DNA from 4 places in the Eubacterium maltosivorans genome. Region 3 is predicted to be linked to each of the others. Evidence: riboswitches for the same ligand, from Rfam matches in the RefSeq annotation. Region 3 holds a riboswitch; each other region holds the start of a gene.

Region 1 (5,050 bases), 1.6 Mb from region 3:
ATGGTTTTACCTTTCTGGGTCGCCACGCTCTCGTTAAAGAACTCACGGTCCAGCTTAATGGTGTTGACCGGTACATTTTTGAGCATATTGAGCGAGGAATAGCCTGATCCAAAATCGTCCATTGAAAAGGAGATTCCTTCCTCTCTCAACCGCTCCATGCCGCGGTACAAATCCACCGTGTTCTCTACAAAGCTGCTCTCAGTCAGCTCGACTTCTAAAAGCGCCTTGGGAATATCGTAGCGTCTTATAATATGCAGCAGCTTTTTATAAAAATTCGGGTTATATACCTGCACTCTGGACACATTAACCGACACCGGAACTGCTTCCATCCCCCTGTCCAGCCAGGATTTAATGATCCGGCAGGTTTCCTCCCAGACGTATTCGTCCAGCTTGATGATGAAGCCGTTGCGCTCAAAAAGCGGGATGAAACGGTAGGGCGTCAGGAACCCTCTTTCAGGATGATCCCAGCGCACCAGCGCCTCCGCGCCGATCACGCTGCCTGTCTGCACATTGTGCTTGGGCTGGAGATACACCTTGAACTGGTGCTTTTTCAGCGCGTCGTCCATCTCGTTTTCGATCCGCTGCTCCTCAATCTGTTTGGCTCTCAGCTTTTTATCGTAAAAGGCCCACTGCTTGATGAGGCTCCCTTTAATGGTCTTCTGGGCCAGGTTTGCCCAGTCGCATAGGATACTGATCTGGACATTCCGGTCCCTCACAATGCAGATACCGCAGGAGGGCATAACCTGGTAGGTTTCTGAATACTGGTTAATCTCCGCCAGTATTTTCTGAATACGCCTGAGCAGTGGCTCACCCGAACCATAGGACATACAGAGACAGAACACATCGCTGTTCATGCGCCCAAAAGCGTCCATCGGCCCCATATGGCCCGAAATAACAGTTGCCATAAAGCGGAGCAGCCGGTTTCCCTCCTCCCGTCCATACAGATCATTGATAAACTTAAAGCGGTTGACATCCAGGCGCACCACGGCATATTTCTGCTCCGGATGCTCCCTGAGCAGCTTTTCTGCCCGGGAATAAAAGGTATTGATGTTATAGATACCGGTTAACATATCAAACTCTGCCCGGTATTTCAGGGTTTCGTGCGCGCGCTTGGATTCGTCGATGTCGTTCAGGGTACCGATCACCCGGCTGATGCCGCCATCCTCATTGTAAAGCACATTAAATACAATTTTACACCAGATATAGCGGCCTTTCTTATTGCAGAGCCGGATTTCCAGCTCTACCTGCCCGTTGCTGATGGCGTCCATGCTCATTTTCTGCTTTAATATTTCAATATCGCCGGGGTGGACGACCCCATCGTCAAGCCAGATTTCCTTGATGTCCCGGCCGTCATAGCTGCCCATAAAATTTTCCGAAAACCGGGGCGCATAATAGCGCTCTCCGGTCTCTGGGTTCCACTCAAATACCAGGGTGTTTGTCTGCCCAATCACCAGACGGTAACGCTCGTCATCCATCTGCTTTTTCTGAAGGCTTTGGTTTTCCTTCTCAACGGCTTCCAGCTGTTTTTTATAATCAATATCCATGATAAAGCAGAGCAGGATCTCATCCTCCTCGCCTTCAATATCCGCTGGAAAAACGGTCAGCGAGGCCCAGTGATAGGCGCCGTCCTCCCAAAGCTTACGGAACTCTCCAATGACGCTGGTCTTTCCGGAAGCCAGTGCCGCGTGTATTTTATCAATATCAAAAAAATCCAAAAAACGTCTCGAATCCTCCGGGTGAATCATGTGCGCTGCCACATCGGCAATACCGTCTGTCAAAGCGCCGTCTTCTGGCGGCGTCACATATTTACCCTCTACATGGTAGATGATCCGATAATGATTTTTGGTAATGTTCAGTTCATAGAGCTCGTCGTAAATATTACGCAAAGCTACGTTATAAACATTATTTTCAATGGTTTCGTTTGTCTTTTTTCCTGCCATTTTACAGCTCCTGTTATGGGTTTAACTGCAGCTGGCTACCCTACAATGTATGTTTAGGCCCTGTAGCTTTGCGTCTCTGTCTTTCAGCAGATTTGCCCTAGTATTAATCTCGTTTATATTTTACTCTATTATATAATAGATTTTTTTGAAACACAACTCCTATTTTCCACCAAAAAAGCAGGCTTAAGCCTGCTGGTATTTCTGGTTATTCGTTCTCTTCCTCTTCGTTAATCAGGTAGGTTAAGGTAAACAGACTGTCGGTGATGTTCACACTCTCTACCACCACGTCGTCCGGCACCGTCAGGTCCAGAGGCACGAAGTTCAGGATCGCTTTGATCCCGAGCTCTACGACACGGTCTGTGGTTTCCTGCCCGACCTTCTGCGGTACACTCAGGATACAGATATCAATCTTATGGTGCGCCACAAAGGCGTCGAGATCGTCCATGTGGTACACAGTCACGTCTCCGACCTTTTTGCCAATCTGATCCGGATCCACGTCGAACATGGCCTTGAAGTGAATGCCCTCTTCCTTAAAGCGCTCGTAATTGACAATGGCATGTCCCAGGTTCCCAGAACCGATGATAATGCAGTTATACTGGAGATCAAGCCCCAGAATTTTGCGAATGGCCTCCTTCAGCTCTTTTACCTTGTAGCCGTAGCCCTGCTGTCCGTAAGCGCCAAAGGAATTCAGGTCCTGCCGGATCTGCGAGGCGGTCAGCCCCATCATAGCCGCCAGCTCCTTAGACGAGATTTTTTCAATATGTTGATCCTGTAAATCGGTTAAATACTGGTAATACTTGGGCAGACGCTTAACAACTGTCATCGATACCCTTTTTGAAAAAGTTTGCATTCTGCACTCCCCTCCTGCGTCGTACTTATCCTTTTTATTATATCAAGTTGTTAAAAAAACGTCAATTTTTATGGTCGAATTAATTAAAAAAGTGTCAAAGTTTTTTAATTCCTTCAGAAACCGGGCAAACAAGCGCCTTCGGGGTGTCTTTAAAAGCAATTAATCGGTGATGTCCGACATCAGGTTAAGGTGCGGGCTGCCAATCACCTTGGCCACATCCAGCACAAAAGCAATGCCCATGCCCGGCCTGTCGATTTCGATTTTCTTCTGGATCGAGCAGAGCACCGCGTTCCTTATGGACGCGTCCACCAGAATCAGAACGATCTCCTTTTCAGGCTCAATGGTGATGCCGAAAAACCGGGCGTTCTCATGGATGCCGGATCCACGGCCATACATAACGGTCGCTCCGTCAGCGCCGCCCTGTTTGGCCGCGTCAATGACCTCGCCGGACATATCCTTTTCCACAATCACCACAATCAGTTCGGTCTTAATCTTATTTCTGTCTTCCATTTTTTCCTCCATCATTCGCTAAGTAATCTACATATTATATATGATTAAAATCTTCTGTCAATACCGGTTAAGAATCACGCGGCTGCTTTTCACACTGCCTTTTCCTGTAGGCCTCCTTCTGCTTATAAAAGAAGCCCAGAAGCAGGGTTGTCAGAATCGGCGCAAGGGCAATCAGCGCTACCACGCCAAAGCCGTCCAGCAGCGGATTTCGTCCTGGCGTCGCGCCCGCCACAGCCACTGAAAGAGACAGAATAAAGGTCGAGCACATGGGGCCAGTGGCTACGCCGCCGTTATCAAAGGCCATAGCCAGAAAATTCGGCTCCACAAAGCGGCCGAGAATAAAGGCCAGTATATAGCCCGGAATCAAAATCCACCAGAGCGAAATACCGGCCAGCAGCCGGATCATGGCCGTCATAACCGCTAACGCCACGCCCAGCGAGATCGCAAGCAGCATAACGCGTGCTTTGATGGCGCCGCTGGTCATTTCCTCAACCTGCTTTACCATGACCTGGACGGCTGGCTCGGCAAAGGCGACCAGAAAACCGATGGCAAAGCCCAGCGGAATGAGAATCCAGCTGTACTCAAGCTCTGCAAGGGCTGTGCCCAAAAATTCGCCGGCCGGTACAAAGGCAATGTTTACGCCCTGGAGAAACAGCACCAGCCCCAGGTAAGTCACCACAAAGCCGCCTATAATCCGCTTGATAATAGGAGCCCGCAGCCGCAGCGCAATGGCGTTCAAAAACAGAAAAATCAAAACAATGGGCAGGATGGCCAGAAAAACCTCCCATGCCACCTCCGGCATACCGTGAAATAAATGACTGATCAGGCTCATCTGAAGATCACCCCCAAAATCATGACGGCCAGCACCGGTCCCAGCGAGGACAGGGCAACCATCCCAAAGCTGTCTGTTCCTTCCCTGCTGGTTCTTACGCCGCTGGTGATCCCGCTGCCCAGACTCAGTATAAAGGGCACTGTGATGGGACCAGTAGTGACGCCGCCGGAATCAAAGGCTACTGGCGCCATCTCAGGGTTCGTAAAAAAGGACAGGGCAAAAACAGCGATATACCCAATGATCAGGATATGGTACAGCTTCATCTGAAAAACAAAGCGCAGCAGCGCGATAACCAGAAAAATACCGACCCCAACGCCGACCACAGCGATGAGCATCGTCCGGTTGATGCTCCCCTCCGAGACTGCTGCCACCTGGCCAGCCAGCACCTGCACATCCGGCTCGGCAATGGTCACAAACATGCCCACAAAAAAGCCGGCGATAATCAGAATTTTCAAGCTTCTCCGGGAAACCAGAAAATTTCCCACACGCTCACCAACCTCCATCATGGAGATGTCCGCGCCAAACAAAAAAAGCGCCATGCCGATCATCATCATGATGGCTCCGCCAATAAAGGACGCGAGCATCTCAGGCGTGAAGGGCGCCCAGATACCACTGATGATCAAAATCAAAACCGTCATCGGTAAAATTGATACAAGGACTTCTTTAAAGCTATTAAGCAGTTTTCTCATCAAACCTCCTCCTCATTTTGGAATACATTCTTTTTATACCCATTTAGATGCAAAATATTCATCATTTCGCAAATTTCTTTTCCCTGACTCTGTCCGCAGTCGACACACCCCCTCTTTTTTGGTATCATATATAAGGAATACTATGGAAAGAACAGGCAGAAAACCCTATGCTTATAAATATTGAAAATCTTAGTTTTAGTTACGGCATCAATGAAATTTTTAACAAACT
Region 2 (5,050 bases), 470 kb from region 3:
GACAAAGCCCGCTGCGGCACTGCCTGCTGCGTCCTCCAAAGGCAGCCGCCCGGTTTCCATATTGTAGAGCGCCTGCCACAGGGGATATTTTTCCTCGTGCTTCCAGACACTGACAAATCCAGCATCCGGCAGCTCAGAGACTTCTGGACAGTCTCTGTTCATGTCTGCCACTGCTGCCATCAGCTGATCCAGTTCGCCGGCTGCAGTGCCGATTCCAGTCATGGCCAGCACATAGTTAAATCCAGACATCTCACACTGAATGTTATACTCTGTTAGCAGCCGCTTTTCAACAGCAGTGCCCTTTCCGTTCTTTACCATCAGCAGCCACTTGCTTTTATCGTAGGGCTGCCCATCCTCCGGAGTATACAGAGCAATGCAGTCGCCCACCCCTGTCCGTTTCTGATAAAAATCCCAACGCTCCGCAATGGTTTTAAAAACAGTTTCTCCCTTTTCGCAGGCTTCGTCCACCGCGTTTTCCACACTCATCATCAGCAGATAGCTGGGACTGGAGGACTGAAGCATGGCCAGAAATTTTTTAACACGGCTTCTTTCTACCAGGGGCCCCTGCATGTGAAGCAGAGAGCTCTGGGTAAAAGCGCCTAAAAGCTTATGCGTGCTCTGAATGACAATATCTGCTCCGCAACTCACCGCGTCCGGCGGCAGCTCAGCACAAAACCTCAGGTGTGCCCCGTGGGCTTCATCCACGATCAGCACCTTGCCTTTTTTATGAAGCAGCTCAGCAATGGCAGCAACATCACTGACCGTGCCATAATAGGTGGGATTGACCAGTATCATCCCCTTTACCTCTGGGTGCTCCCGCAGATTTTTTTCTACCTGTTCCAGAGAAATACATTTTCCAAAGCCCAGCCGCGCATCGTATTCCGGTTCAAAATAAACACCTTTTATCCTGCCCAGGGCCAGCCCTGCATAAACAGAACGGTGGCAGTTTAACGGCACCAGAAGGCTCTCGCCTTCTCTGCAAACACCCATAATGGCACTCTGTATGCCGGTTGTGGTGCCGTTTACCAGAATACAGGCCTCCTCCGACCCGTAAGCTTCTGCCAGCTTTTTCTGAACCTTTAAAAGAATATCGGAGGGATCGTGCAGGTTATCCGCGCCAGGTATCTCTGTGACATCCAGAGTTGCCCAGTTTTCATTATCAAAACAAAAATTTCCCTTGTGCCCGGGCATATGAAACCGCAAAGCCCCTCTGTCACTGAGTTCTTGTAATCTTGTATATAAAAGTCGTTTTTTCATGAATTTATTTTATCATAAAATCCGGATTTTTCCCCTTTATTTTTAGATGGATTATTGGTATGATAATCTCTGTAAAAAAATTCAAGGAGTGAAAAAGATGGCAAATATCATCTCTGTCGATATGACTAACTTTGAATCGGAAGTGCTGAACTATACGGAAGGCCCTGTCATGGTTGATTTTTGGGCTGAATGGTGTGGTCCCTGTAAGGCTCTCCTTCCGATCATCGAAGAAATCGCCGGCGAAGTCCCTTCAACCGCCAAAATCTGCAAGCTGAATGTAGATGAAAATACTGACCTGGCCAGACAGTTTCATGTCATGAGCATCCCGACCTGTGTATTCTTAAAGGACGGCAGTGAAGTCGAACGTTTCGTGGGAAGCCGCGATAAGCAGGAATACATTGATACCCTAAAAAATTTATAAGTTTTTCAGACCACGCTTCGGGCATGGTCTTTTTTTATCGAACTATTTTTTATTAAATTTTCTTTTACAATACAAGACGTTTCTCTTTTTATTCTATTTTTATAACTATTATTTCGAAAATCCTTGAACCTTTTTCAAAAATATGTTACTATGAAAATTGTTTATAGATTCCTTATTTTCAATCATATCTGTCAAACACTCGGGAGGAACTCCAGATGAACAGTAAATACCTCGGGCAGCGGCTTCGCCAGTTTCGAAAAGACGCCCGTCTTACACAAAACCAGCTGGCTAAAAAAGCCGGTATCACCCCCACATACCTCAGTATCATTGAAAGGGGAGCGCAGCTGCCCCGGCTGGAAACTTTTATCAATCTGGCCAATATCCTGTCCGTTTCAGCCGACGATCTTCTGATGGAAGACCACGCAGAATCTCGCAAAGAAACGCACACTTCTTTCGCCATTCCGTCTGACAATCTGTCAGATGAGGAGCTCACTTTAGTGCAGGATATGGTCAAACTGATGTGTGACCATTTCAAAACAACAAATCACTGAATTATTTGTTTAAATTCTTGGACAAAACTATAATTGAATATTGACTTCATTCGCATTGTGAGTTATAGTAAATAATATACATCCGAATCATTTTGAAATAGGGCAAAACTACTGAAAGGTAGTGACGCAAAGCCAAGGGTCTAATTCATCAGGAGATGAAATGACAGCCGGTTGCTCGGGTATTAAACTTACTGAATGCAATCTCCCTGCCTTGGTTTGTGTGCCGGGGTCTTTTTATTGCCCCAATCTCACGCAGAGGAGTTAACCACAATGGATAATAAAGTTATTGGCAGGCATATTCGTGAAGCCCGTCTTGATAAAAAACTGACGCAGTACCAGCTCGCGGAACGTGTTCATATTACACCGAATTATCTGAGCATGCTGGAACGCGGCACCCATCTGCCCAAACTTGAAACACTCATCACTATCTCCGAAGCACTGGAGGTTCCTGTCAGCGCGCTTCTTGCCGATTTTCCCGTCGAGTCCTTTACCAGCCGGATTCACTTTCTGTCCACTGCAATGGAAGGGCTGGACGACGAGCAATCTAAAATCGTGTGCGATGTCATCAAGGTAATGACTGATGGCTTTAAATTGAAAAAATAGCTAAAAAACCCGGATCTTATCGATCCGGGTTTTTTAATTAAAAGTCTGCGGCCGGGTAAAACAAATCGTTTCGCCGCCTTGCTGTATCCAGCATATTATTGTAGAGCATCTGCTGGTATTCCAGAACCTCTCGGTCGTGGATCGTCGGGTCTCCCCTTCTGAAGTACTGCTCCTCATTATCGATAATCCCTACAGAATTAATAACCGGCAGTGTCTCAGACAGCCTCATTAAATAATCATTGTAGGGCGTCCCCTGGATACCGGCCTGCTCCAGCAGCAGGCTGGAAAGGTAATTTATGCTCAGCTTATCCACCTGGGCCTCCGGGATGTCATAGTTTGCCCAGATGACAAAGGGCGTGACGTAACGCTTCTGCAGCTCCTCTGTGCTCCACTGATCCAAAGGCTTCTGCATGAGCTCTTCATAAAATGCCTGCTCAATATATGCCTGGTGATCTCCAAACATAACTATCAGCGTGGGCTCATCCTGCCCGCTGAAATAATCGATCAGACCTTTAAACGCTGCGTCGGAGTTTCGCATCAGAGATAAATACTGCTCGGTTTCGGGGTAACTTCCCTCCATCCCCTCCAGAAGCACTGGATCAAGATCATCAGCGTTCATCTGGTAGCCAGCGTGGTTTTGGATGGTCACATCAAAGACAAACAGCGGATTATCCCCCTTGTTCTCATAAAGATCAATGACCTTGTCATAGGTGGCCGCATCGCTGACCCATTTTTCTCTAAGCGTCTGCGATTCCAAAAATTCTTCTTCTGAGAAAAACTGCTGAAAGCCAAAATTCGGATAAACCTTGTCACGGTTCCAGGCGTTCCGCTCTCCGGGATGGATGGCATAGCTGTTGTAGCCCTCATAGTTCAGCGTTGACGTAAGGCTGGGCGCCGGAACCTTAATATACAGTTGATAGGGTCTTGCATTTTCCGGCAGATAAGCCGTCGTATTTCCGGTCAGAAAGGCATATTCGGAGTCACAGGTACCTCCACCGAAAACCGACACATAAAGATTCCCTTTAATGGTATTCTCCTGCAGGCTGTCAATAAAGGGCATAACGTCAATATTGGTGGAAAAATCCCCCACGGTCCGCAAATCGCTGAAGGACTCATTCATAATGGCAATGATATTGGGTTTATGATTGTTTTTCACTCCAGGTCCTGCAGCGGCTTTTTCCGTTGTCCCGCCCCGCCCGACGGCCCCGGTGGTCATGGGCTGCTGAACATTTTTGATGCTCTCGCCCAAAAACGCCAGGTCATAGCCCTCGGGTTCCCTGACATGGGAAAGCTTGGCATTGACCGTAAAAGTATAGGGGTAACCGTTAACCGGCATATCCCAGGCATAATAATACCGCTCCACATTGGTCTCAAAAAACAGACCAAAGGTGATGGTCAGTGTTACAAAAGCTGTCAGCCTCAGCTTACGGCTTTTGTATTTATCGTGAATGCTGCCGTTTGCTTTAAAGGCCCAGAACAACAGCGCCGTCAAAACCAGCGCAGCAAGCAAAATGGTGCCGCTGAGCTCAAAATGATAAGCTGAGGCGACCTGGAGTCCTGTCTTTGCTGAGAACAGATCCGTATAGAGCAGCGTATCTCCTCTGAACAGACGGACAAAGTAGCCAGCCAGTCCAAAAATATACATCAGAATTCCTCCGCCTATCAAAGACGTTCTCATCCGCCCGGTTATAATATATAAAAACACATAGACTGCCATACAGCAGGCCAGATTTAAAAACAAACGGATCCCCTCCGTATCGAAGGGTGCTTCCTGAAAAATCTGGAAGATGGTATAGGAAAAGGCTGAGGACAGGACAAGCAGCAGCACGTTCCACAGAGCTGCCGCCCGTTCCCGGCACGCTATATTTGAAAAGATGGCCAGCCCGATCATAAACACACACAGCCCTGCTGTATTCAGGTAGCCCTCATCAAAGCCCATCATCTGGTAGCAAAGCGCCAGACTCAGGCTCAGCGCTGCCACTGCCGCCAGCGCCGCCAATATTCTTTTTTTACTCGTTGTTAAATTGATTACAGAATCCAAAAAAAACCTCCCGTTCTCTGGATATTATACCATTAAACGGGAGATTTTGTGTCATTTTCAATACAAATTAAGTTTTACTCTTTTAGCTTACTTTACCACCGGCTGGAATCACATCGCCGTCGACCGTCAGAATACTCAATTTTTTTCCTTTTACAGCGGAAAGAATCATTCCGTTGG
Region 3 (5,050 bases):
ACGATGCCGCCCAGCACCAGGCCAATAAAGGTGGCCAGCAGGGTGCAGGGCCAGCCGAGGAGAAACCCGGCCACAGCCATCAGCTTGACGTCGCCGCCGCCAAAGCCGCCGGGGATAACCAGGGATAACACCAGCATGGGGACCGATATGACAAACACACCGATTACCCGGGAAATAAGGCTGGGCTCCAGAAATACAAAATAGCTTGCCGCCGCGGGAATGATCAAAGCGATGACCAGGCCGTTGGGAATGGTCATGGTATCGAAATCAATGAGGGTAACCGCCAATAAAATGGCCGCCACCGCAAACCCAACCACTGCCTGAAGCCCAAAATCATAGTGCCAGGCCATGAGCAGGGCCAGCAGCCCGCCGCATAGCTCGGTAAAGAAATACCGCGGCGCAATCTTCGCCCCACATTTCCGGCATTTTCCCCGCAGCCAAAGATAGCTGAGCAGTGGGATATTATCATAAAACGCAATGGGCTTGCCGCAGTTTGGGCAAAAGGACCGGCCCCTGGCAATGGAAATGCCAATGGGCACCCGGTAGATCACCACATTCAAAAAGCTGCCAATCATACAGCCAAAGATAAAGACAAAGGCATACAATACAAAATAGATTAAGGTTAAAGAATCTTCCAAAGATGAACCTCCAGGCTTTTTAGTGAATAGTTGATAATGGATAGTTGATAGTTACGGAACAAATTTGCTTTGCAAATTTGATTTGAATTCAAAATCACAGAGTGATTTTGTTCCTTAACTACTCACTATCAACTATCCACTGTTATTATCATTCGCTACTTGACGTCTGTTTCTCCTTTGTAGGCTGAAACTTCCTTCCCGTCAACCACAACGCGCTTTCCTGGTTCAATTATAACATTGATGTTATTTTTAATCATCTCAATTTTATCAATGGTACCGTCCCGGTTGTCGTCCACAATGGTCAGCTTTGTGACCCCTTCGTAGATGTTGTCTGGCCCCACCAGATCCCGAAGGTCGTTCGCGTCTGGTATGCGGTAGGGGTTTTCCGCTGTTTCGGCGGATTTAAACTCTGTGGCCCGTATCTGAGCCGCCAGGTAGATGGTTCTGGCCTCGGCAATGGCCGCGTCCTTTTTGGCGTCGTCGATAAAATGGAGGTACCCCGGAATGATGATCACTGCCAGCAGGGCAATGACCACAATGACGGTGATGAGCTCCATCATGGTGAAGCCGGAGGGGCTTTTGATGAGCATTTTAAGTTTGCGGCGAAGGGTCATGGGGGCACCTCTTTTTTAGTTGAGAGTTGACAGTGAATAGTGGATAGTTTTGGTGCAAATCCGCCGTGCGGATTTGATTCGATGCGGCCTGCGGCCGCTATTTAACTCCTTTTTGCTATGCAAAAAGGTTCCGAAACTATCCACTATCAACTGTCAACTATCCACTGTTTTTTCGGGATACGGGTTGGAGGGTTATTTTATTTTTGTGACTTCGGCGGAGCTTCCGACTGTGCTGCCACATAAACCTCTCTGGCTTCTGCAATGGCGGCTTTTCCTTTGGCGTCCTCCACAAACCCCAGCATGGCAGGGATGGTAAAGGCGGTTAAAATGGCCAGGATCACCAGCACCACGATCAGCTCGACTAAGGTAAAGCCCGAACGGGACTGCGCATTGTGCTTTAATCTTTGCTTTAGAAACTTCATTTTCCTGCCCCCTGTTCAGAAAATCGGAATCCTGCTGTGCCATTCTTCATTTTCCATTAAAAAACCCCTCCCGAAATCCTGAAAAGCAGTTGATCGTTGATAATGGACAGTTGATAGTTAATGTACAAATTGACAAAGGCAATTTGATCTAAATCAAATTTGCCGCGCAAATTTGTTCCAAAACTATCCACTATCAACGATCAGCTGTCCACTATATTTTGTTTTTCTTTCGGCAATAAAAAAAGCGCCTGTTAAAATGGGAGAAAAGGCCGGCTGCGGCGCTGCAAGCTCGGCCTTGATTATTTACTTTTTTTAAAAAGCAACAGGTATATCTTTATCTTTTACTAAACATTTATCGTTTTAATCTTTTTTAATTACTGCATTGCCACCGGATACCGTTTCATCAATCGTAACTGTGAATCCACCGTCTTTATATTCTACTTTTGTTATTCTCGAGCCATCACCTATTTTAATAGTCCATGTAGCACTTGCAGGGATATCGCTGTTTAATTTATCTTTTACAGCAGTAGCCGCTGGGCCAGTTCCAGTACTTGTAATTTCGGTACCATCCGCAAGCGTTTGTTCTGTAGCCACAGTTTGTCCTGCTAAGTACACTTCTCTTGCTTGTGAAACATAAGCTTTTCCTTTTGCATCTTCAATAAACCCCAACATCGCCGGAATCGTGAACGCTGCTAAAATTGCCAAAATAACCAATACAACAATGAGTTCAACTAAAGTAAAACCTTTCTGGTTTTTCTTCAGCTTGTTAATCATCTGAATCATTTACATCTCTCCTTTTATGTTCTCTTGTTTACCTTTAAATATAAACCTTTATTTTAACCGTCCGCGCCATGACGGTTATAAACATTGTCATTACTTGCCCCAGCAGTCCTTTTTGTTAAAGGCTGCTCAAAAAATAAAAACAGCCGGAAACCAAACAGGAGTTTTCGGCCATCCACCGTTTTGGCAGCTGGCTGTCATATCGGCCTGGAGCTGCCGACGTAGACCCTGTAGTTTTGCGCCACGGGCTTTCGCTCCGCTTTGCCTTTTGAACAATTCTATTCTACAACTGATTCGGACATTTGTCAAGAACTATAAAAACCAGTTACTTTTAAATATTCTAAAAGGTTCATGTCATTCACCATTAATACAGGTTTGCACACTTTTAAAACCATACAAATCTGCATTTTTCGCTTTTCTTATAGCTATAAGTTATTATAAATGCTGTTTCATTTACCACCAATATTAAACTAATGGTAAAAACAGCACAATTTGAGTAAAACACTCAATCTTTTTCAAAAATTTTTCAATTTTTTATTTCCTTAAATCATATTCAAATTTGATTGATTTTATTGCTTAACCGCACCATTATTCCGCAAAATATCCAGAAAACAGGCGCCACGGTCACCACAGAAATGTTGAAACAGGAAGCGGCCATATAAGCAGACACGCTGCAGACAAGCGGTATAAGCATGGGAGACTGCCGCCAGCTTTTAAAGCCCTGGTACAGCGTCGTCCCCTCAAAGGCCAGATAAGTAAAAGCCGCAGGGATTCCGCTGCTCACAGCAATGTGCAGGTACTCATTATGGGCACGGTCGATGACCAGGTGGTGTCCGGTCACCCTTACAATATCACGCTCAAAATACTGGCCCATCACCTTGCCCAGGGTCTCAATGCCAAAGCCGGTCAGGGGACGCAGCTTGATAAGCTCAAGGGTTTTTGACCAGATAAAAAGCCGGTATGATCCGCCCTTTTCCCAGTCGTTTCCCTTGATGATCTTCGACAAATCCGTAAAAACACTGAGAAACCGCGCGCCAAAACCTGTATTCACAAACAGGAAAATAAAGGTTAAAAGCACAAACACACCGCTCGCCACTGCGAAGCGGCGGCGGTTTTCTTTTTCTCTCAGCAGAAACACGCCCAGCAGCACAAACCCCAGAAAGCTGCCAATCCAAGCGCCGCGGGTATTGGTGCACAGCAGGCAGAAATAGACCAGCCCGCAGGGCAGAAGGTAAGCCCTTGGCCCTTTGATAAAGGCGTATAAGAGAATTGGCAGCGCCAATGTCAAAAATGAGCCCAGAAAATTAGGGTTGCCGATGGTAGCATAGGATGCGCCTGGGCCGCCGTACATTAAAGGGTCCTGTGGCTGAAAATCCAGCCCAAATTTCTGAAAGATGCCATAAACAGCCACACAGGATACGCCCACGGCGTATAACCGTACATGCCAGCGCTTAAAGGTATAGAAAAAAGCCCCCAGCATCATTAAAATACCATAAAACAAAATAGCGGAGTAGCTCTCCAGCCGAAAGGACCGCCCCTTAAGCGACAGCATGATATCCGTCGAAAAGGGAAGCGTGACGGTCACGCACAACAGGTACAGCAGCACAAGCTTTACCGGCAGCGGTATTTTGGGCTTCTCGCTAAAATATGCGGTAATGGGCCGCACATATAAAAGCAGCAGACCAAAAACCAGTACCTCAATGGTCATCAGCTTTGGCATATACAGGGTATCGCCAAAGGGCGGCACAATGATCAGCGGCACTGCCCCGGCAATAATGGCCAGTACTGTGGAGACTGCTGTTTGAAGTTCGAATTTTCTCATCGTTTTCCTCAACATCTGTTTTTTTAATTGTAGCATATTTTATTCATAAGCACCTCTTGAATTGTCAATTTTATATCTCTGCTTGCTACACCCCGCTAAAGGCGGATCTTTCTCAAGCTTTATTTGCTCAATTTACGGATGTCTCTAAAGAACTGTAGAAGCCTGGAAAGCTGGGCCCAACACACCAAAAGGCGCCGGCAATCACCGCCGGCGCCTTTTCGGGATTTCGGGATGTGTTTTAAAGACAATTAAGAATCGCTGAGTTTAACTTGTGGCACGTCTCAAAATAAGCTATAATAAAGTTAAATCATCTAAACAGGAGGCGATCATATGCTGGCATCAAAAGGTTACTATGACGGAAAAAATATTTTACCCCTTGAAAAGCTGCGCTTGAAAAAAAATCAGCTTGTTAAAATAACAGTTTTAGACGAATATGCCGATGAAAAGGAACTCGCACGATTAACGGCAAAAAAAGGTTCTTCAAGAGGGCTTTTTGCAAAATATGCCAATCCGCAGAAAATCGTTCAAGAAAAAAACGCATGGTCAAATGCTGTAAAGGAAAAGCATACCAATGACGATACTCTTTGATGCAAATGCCGTTCTTCGTTTTATTTTAAACGATAATGAGGAAATGGCAAATGAGGTAGAAGAAATTCTTCAAAAAGAAACGGTTTCCCTTAGCATCGAAGTTCTGGCAGAAATTGTATATGTTTTAGAGAAAGTTTATTCTGTTTCCCGAGAGGATATCTCTGAAGGACTTCTTTACTTTATTAA
Region 4 (5,050 bases), 1.1 Mb from region 3:
CCCATAAAAAATAGACGAGGTTAAAATGGATAAGAAGAAAAAATTTGATGTGAAGGATCTGGATTTGTATTATGGTGATTTTCAGGCCTTAAAAAAAATCAATATTGATATTTATGAAAATGAAGTGACCGCTTTTATCGGCCCGTCAGGCTGTGGAAAATCTACATTTCTGCGCTGTCTGAACCGCATGAATGACTTAATTGACTCGGTTCGTATCGAGGGGACCCTGAATTTTGACGGTAAAAATATCTATGAAAAAGATACGGACGTTATCCAGCTCAGAACAAAGGTGGGCATGGTTTTCCAAAAACCTAACCCGTTTCCGATGAGTATCTACGATAATATCGCCTATGGTCCAAAATGCCAGGGCTTGAAAGATAAGAAGAAACTTGATAAAATTGTACACGACAGTCTGGTAGGAGCGGCTCTGTGGGATGAAGTCAGCGACCGTCTGGGCAAATCCGCCCTCGGCCTTTCCGGTGGGCAGCAGCAGCGTCTGTGCATTGCCAGGACCATCGCCATGCAGCCAGAGGTTATCCTGATGGATGAGCCAACCTCGGCCCTTGACCCAATTGCTACTTCAAAAATTGAAGATTTGATGGAGGAGCTTAAAAAGGACTACACCATTATCATCGTCACACATTCCATGCAGCAGGCTGCCAGAATTTCAGACAGAACCGCTTTCTTCCTTATGGGAGAAATTATTGAGTACAATGAGACAAATACTATTTTCATGAATCCAGAAGATAAACGGACTGAGGATTATATTACCGGCCGATTTGGTTGATAAAGGAGCGAATGATGCGAGAAGTTTATAACGAAGAATTAAAAACCATTAAGAATGAAATTTTATTGATGTCTTCCCAGGCAGAACGCATGCTGTCGGATTCGATTACGGCGCTGGAAGAACAAAATGTCAAGCTGGCCAGAAGCGTCATCAGCCGGGATGACATTGTGGATTTAAAGGAAATCCAGCTTCAGCAGATTGTCAGCGAGGTGATTGCGAGGCAGCAGCCCGTCGCAGGGGATTTGAGAAGACTTTCCTCCACCTATAAAATTATTACAAATCTTGAAAGAATCGCTGACCTGGCGGTGAATATCTGCCAAAAGGTGATCTGCCTGCGTAAGGAAGAGTACTATAAAAAACTGGACAATATCCCGCAGATGGCAAAGATGGTGGAAGATCAGCTTAAAATGTGTATTCAGGCTTATATTGACGAGGATATCAGCAAGATGGATGATGTGATCCGTTATGAGGATGAAATCGACCGTTTGAACAATACCCTGCACAGCGACTGCATCGCAGAGATCAACCAAAATCCGGAAATGGCGCTTCAGGCTATGAGCTTTTCTTTTATAGGGAGCCATTTGGAAAGAATTGGTGATCATGCCACTAATATTTTTGAGACCGTCTATTTTATTGTCACTGGAAATTATATGGATTTTAATGACTTAAATACAATCCCAGAGGACGAATAAACCATAGGTTTTATCCTGGACCAGAGTAGATTTTTGCGCTGGTCTTTTTTTTATTTATGCAAAATAATCAAAGAATCTTGACGAAAAGAATCGTGCTTGATATAATGAGGCATAATCTATACTGATTTTAATTTAATAACGTTTTTAATATGTAAAAAGGGCAAATCTGCTGAAAGGCAGAGACGCAAAACTAAAGGGCCTAAAGCCGTTAAACGACGATGGCAGCCAGTTGCTACAGCAATCCATGATTAGTAGGTGGATACCCCACGGCTGCGCCCTTTTGCAGCCGTTTTTTATTTTTAGAAACAGGATTAATTAAAGATCATTCATCAGAATAAGGAAAGGGAAAAGAACATGAAAAAATGGTTGGCTTGTTTTATGTCCGTTGTGATGCTGTTTGCGAGCTTTCCGATATCCATTTTGGCAGAGGAAACTGTACAGGAGACCTCCTCCGAAACTGCGGAAACGGATATTGTGACGGAAAATCAGGAAGAGGCCGGGCCAGAGGAAGCCTTGGAGGGCATCTCCTCTTTGGCAGATGAAGCTTCAGAGCCGCAGGCGGAAGATGAAAAAGACAGCATGATCCGCACTGGCGGATCCGCTGAACTTGTCGGGAATATGGAGGTGGAAATCCATTTTGCCCAGCCCAAGACAAAGCTGCTTGAAACCGCTGTCCTGACACTGGCTTCCGATGACGGCACCGTAAAGGAAATCCTATTAAAAGATATCGTAAATGAAAAAATCTTAACTGATTTTGGCGGCAGGAGCATTCAGTACAAAACCTTGCTTTTTGATAAAGCTTCCGATAACGGGGAGAGCAGCAATGTTTTTTACGATGCACAAAACCCAGATGCAAAAATTTATTTTGCCAATGTCAATTTGTATAATCTGCCAGTCGGCGACTATACAATAACTGTTTCGGATATGGGGATAATCCCTGTGCAGGCACGGGTACGCCTTGAGGGAAGCTCGAAACGTGTCGAGTTTATGGACGGTGCAGTTTTAGCTGGAGACGTAGATAGTAACGGTATTATTGACGATGCCGACTACGACGCTGTCATGAAAAAGCTGGGCTCCTCCGAAACCGATTATGATCTTAATGGAGATGGACTTGTCGATATTGTCGATCTGGTCTATCTGCAGGAAAATATGGGCGAGGCCTATGATGCCGAAAAGGTACAGATCAGTGATACGTCCCCGATTGTGGATCCGGGAAATGTGGTCATTGAAAAAAATGTATCCAATCCTGTCGTGGTTAAAAGCGGTGATATTGCTCAGCTTTTCAGCACGGCTTCTGACCAGGCAGCATCAGTCCAGTTCGCCAAAGAGGATGAAGGTGTGATTTCTGAGGAAGCGCCGCTGGAGATTCCGCTTGTCATGCAGGAACCCGTCAAGGCAACAGAACTGCGGATTGCCCCCAATGAACTAGGCCTTGAAAATGCGCCCAGAAGGGGACGTGTTGAGGTGGTCGATGAATTCGGGGAAAAAGAAACCCATAGTTTTGACCTCCAGGACAAAGTGGATTATCTCTTTTTAACCGATGAAGCTTCCCCGTCGACCATTGTCATTAATTTGGATAAACAGGTAGCCATCAAAAAGGTTACCATCTTTGTGACAGAGACCAATAAGGCGAGCAGCAATCTTGCGGAAATCTCAAAAGTTGAATTTTTAAATAATACCAAGGATAAAATCGTTGAGCAGGTTACGAGCATACCTGCAAATGTCAAAGTGGTTTCTGGCAACGAAAGTCTGACGGTCAGCTGGGAGGCACAGCCCAATGTAACCGGCTATGAAGTAAAGATGAGTTTTACAAACCCTAAAACCGGTAAAAATGAGACTACGCTGACTGCAGTGGATGGAACTTCTCTGACAATTAACGATTTAATCAATTTTGTGGCATATAAAATTTCAGTACAGTCGGTTAACCGTTCCGAAAGCGGAAATTGGGAAAGTGGTTTCAGTGCTCTGGTTATCGGAACGCCAATGCCAACCTCAGTGCCTGAAAGGCCAGAGGGTATAACCTTAAAAGGCGGATACCGCCAGATCACTGTCAATTGGGAAAAACAGAAAAATTCTACCGGATATAATGTCTATTACCGTGAAAAAGGGATGGGCGACTATATAAAGGCCGGGGATTTGAGCGGCACCAGCTATGTAATTGAAAACCTTAAGGACCAAGCTGAATACGAGGTCTATCTGACAGGCTATAACGCTATTGGAGAAGGCGCAAAATCGCCGGTATACACCTGCGCGACCGAGTCCATTGATCCGCCGGTCACTTCGAACTATAAGCTGATTAACCGGGCCGGAGAGGTGAACCAGCCGACTGCTCACATCAAAGATGTCACATATCCTTATTTAAAGGAGAGTGATTACGAGAAAGCTTTTGATAAGTTTGATATTGTAGATAATGATTACACCTCATACTGGAACTATGGCGGCTGGAACGCTGGCGGCTGGGCCGGCGCCCTGCAGGCACCGGTCGTTGAATTTGACCAGTCTTATGAGATGAATGATATTGTGCTGGTGCGTGGCGAAGGCGAGCCGAGCACTTACAATGCTTATATGAAAATCCGATGGTGGGATGAAAAAGGACAGGCTCACGACCTGAATATCGGCAATAATTTTGCGGTTCAGTCTAAAAAAAGCACGAACGGCAAAGAATATTACCGTATCCGCCTAAACGAAAAAATTAAGCCTGTCAAAATTCAGATTAACCCGGCGCTTTATTGGGCTGGCGCGCCAAATGCACGCTGCCGGATTTCAGAAATAAAATTTTATGAATATGATAGTTTGGCAGATGAGACAAATGCCCTGTTTGTGGATGATTTACATGTGGAGCTGAAAGACAGCATAACGATGGAATATGTTGATAAGCTTATTGAGCGGGCCAATACGCCGGACCCTGTCAGCGGTGAATTTCATCCGGATAAGGATTCCATTCTTTCTGAGCTGACATTGGCAAAGGCTATTTTGAGCGAAACAAACATCGACGATACCATGCTTGTGGACCAGAATGTGTCAAACGCTAAAAATGGAAACTTAGGCTTTGCAATGGCTTTGAATGATTTTCAGCCTCTTGGCCTTGCAGCCAGAGCGGGTGATACTATTAATGTCTATGTGGGAACAGAGGGAAATGTCCTGCCACAGCTTGTTTATACCCAGTATCATCCTGATGTTAAGACAGGGTGGAGCAAAACCGTTAACCTGAAGAAGGGTAAAAATGAAATTACCCTTGACCAGATTGGAGGGGAAGACAGCGAACGTGGCGGCGCCCTATATATCCGTTATCCCAACGCCAGCCCGTCTGGCAAGGACATCAAGGTGAGAGTAGCAGGTGCTACAAGGATCCCCAGCCTAAATCTGACCGGTATTACGGATGAAAATAATGCGAAAGCGGCAATTCAGTCCTATGTTAAAGAGCTAAAGGATTTTGTCGCTACTGTACCGGATCTGTATGCGGGTGAAGACTCGAAATACCAATGGGATAAAAAGTCCAGTATCTATAACAGTACAGATATTATGACAAATCAGATGCTGTTATCTGTACCGGCGACAGCTGTACTGGAGG

Evidence for each region. A riboswitch is a leader RNA that binds a small molecule or an ion and turns the genes downstream of it on or off. The one in region 3 is predicted to bind cyclic di-GMP.
Region 1: linked by a shared signal. The riboswitch ahead of CPZ25_RS17890 (sensor domain-containing protein) and the one ahead of CPZ25_RS10905 (type IV pilin protein) in region 3 are both predicted to bind cyclic di-GMP.
Region 2: linked by a shared signal. The riboswitch ahead of CPZ25_RS12990 (helix-turn-helix domain-containing protein) and the one ahead of CPZ25_RS10905 (type IV pilin protein) in region 3 are both predicted to bind cyclic di-GMP.
Region 4: linked by a shared signal. The riboswitch ahead of CPZ25_RS05915 (M60 family metallopeptidase) and the one ahead of CPZ25_RS10905 (type IV pilin protein) in region 3 are both predicted to bind cyclic di-GMP.

Annotation. Positions count from the first base shown of each region.
Region 1 covers NZ_CP029487.1:3,850,995-3,856,044, reverse strand. Annotated here, with positions in the region: gene CPZ25_RS17890 (sensor domain-containing protein) at 1-1,940, opposite strand, end outside; cyclic di-GMP riboswitch class I at 1,964-2,047, opposite strand; gene CPZ25_RS17885 (redox-sensing transcriptional repressor Rex) at 2,146-2,790, opposite strand; gene CPZ25_RS17880 (P-II family nitrogen regulator) at 2,950-3,300, opposite strand; gene CPZ25_RS17875 (DUF1538 domain-containing protein) at 3,368-4,132, opposite strand; gene CPZ25_RS17870 (DUF1538 domain-containing protein) at 4,129-4,821, opposite strand; gene CPZ25_RS17865 (ABC-F family ATP-binding cassette domain-containing protein) at 4,989-5,050, shown strand, end outside.
Region 2 covers NZ_CP029487.1:2,746,133-2,751,182, forward strand. Annotated here, with positions in the region: gene CPZ25_RS12975 (aminotransferase class I/II-fold pyridoxal phosphate-dependent enzyme) at 1-1,257, opposite strand, end outside; gene trxA (thioredoxin) at 1,355-1,678, shown strand; gene CPZ25_RS12985 (helix-turn-helix domain-containing protein) at 1,894-2,229, shown strand; cyclic di-GMP riboswitch class I at 2,321-2,408, shown strand; gene CPZ25_RS12990 (helix-turn-helix domain-containing protein) at 2,500-2,832, shown strand; gene CPZ25_RS12995 (LTA synthase family protein) at 2,870-4,873, opposite strand; gene metG (methionine--tRNA ligase) at 4,956-5,050, opposite strand, start outside.
Region 3 covers NZ_CP029487.1:2,274,092-2,279,141, forward strand. Annotated here, with positions in the region: gene CPZ25_RS10890 (prepilin peptidase) at 1-638, opposite strand, end outside; gene CPZ25_RS10895 (type IV pilin protein) at 794-1,252, opposite strand; gene CPZ25_RS10900 (type II secretion system protein) at 1,450-1,674, opposite strand; gene CPZ25_RS10905 (type IV pilin protein) at 2,035-2,457, opposite strand; cyclic di-GMP riboswitch class I at 2,637-2,730, opposite strand; gene CPZ25_RS10910 (O-antigen ligase family protein) at 3,008-4,276, opposite strand; gene CPZ25_RS10915 (hypothetical protein) at 4,607-4,864, shown strand; gene CPZ25_RS10920 (PIN domain-containing protein) at 4,848-5,050, shown strand, end outside.
Region 4 covers NZ_CP029487.1:1,192,887-1,197,936, reverse strand. Annotated here, with positions in the region: gene pstA (phosphate ABC transporter permease PstA) at 1-14, shown strand, start outside; gene pstB (phosphate ABC transporter ATP-binding protein PstB) at 26-787, shown strand; gene phoU (phosphate signaling complex protein PhoU) at 799-1,479, shown strand; cyclic di-GMP riboswitch class I at 1,629-1,716, shown strand; gene CPZ25_RS05915 (M60 family metallopeptidase) at 1,834-5,050, shown strand, end outside.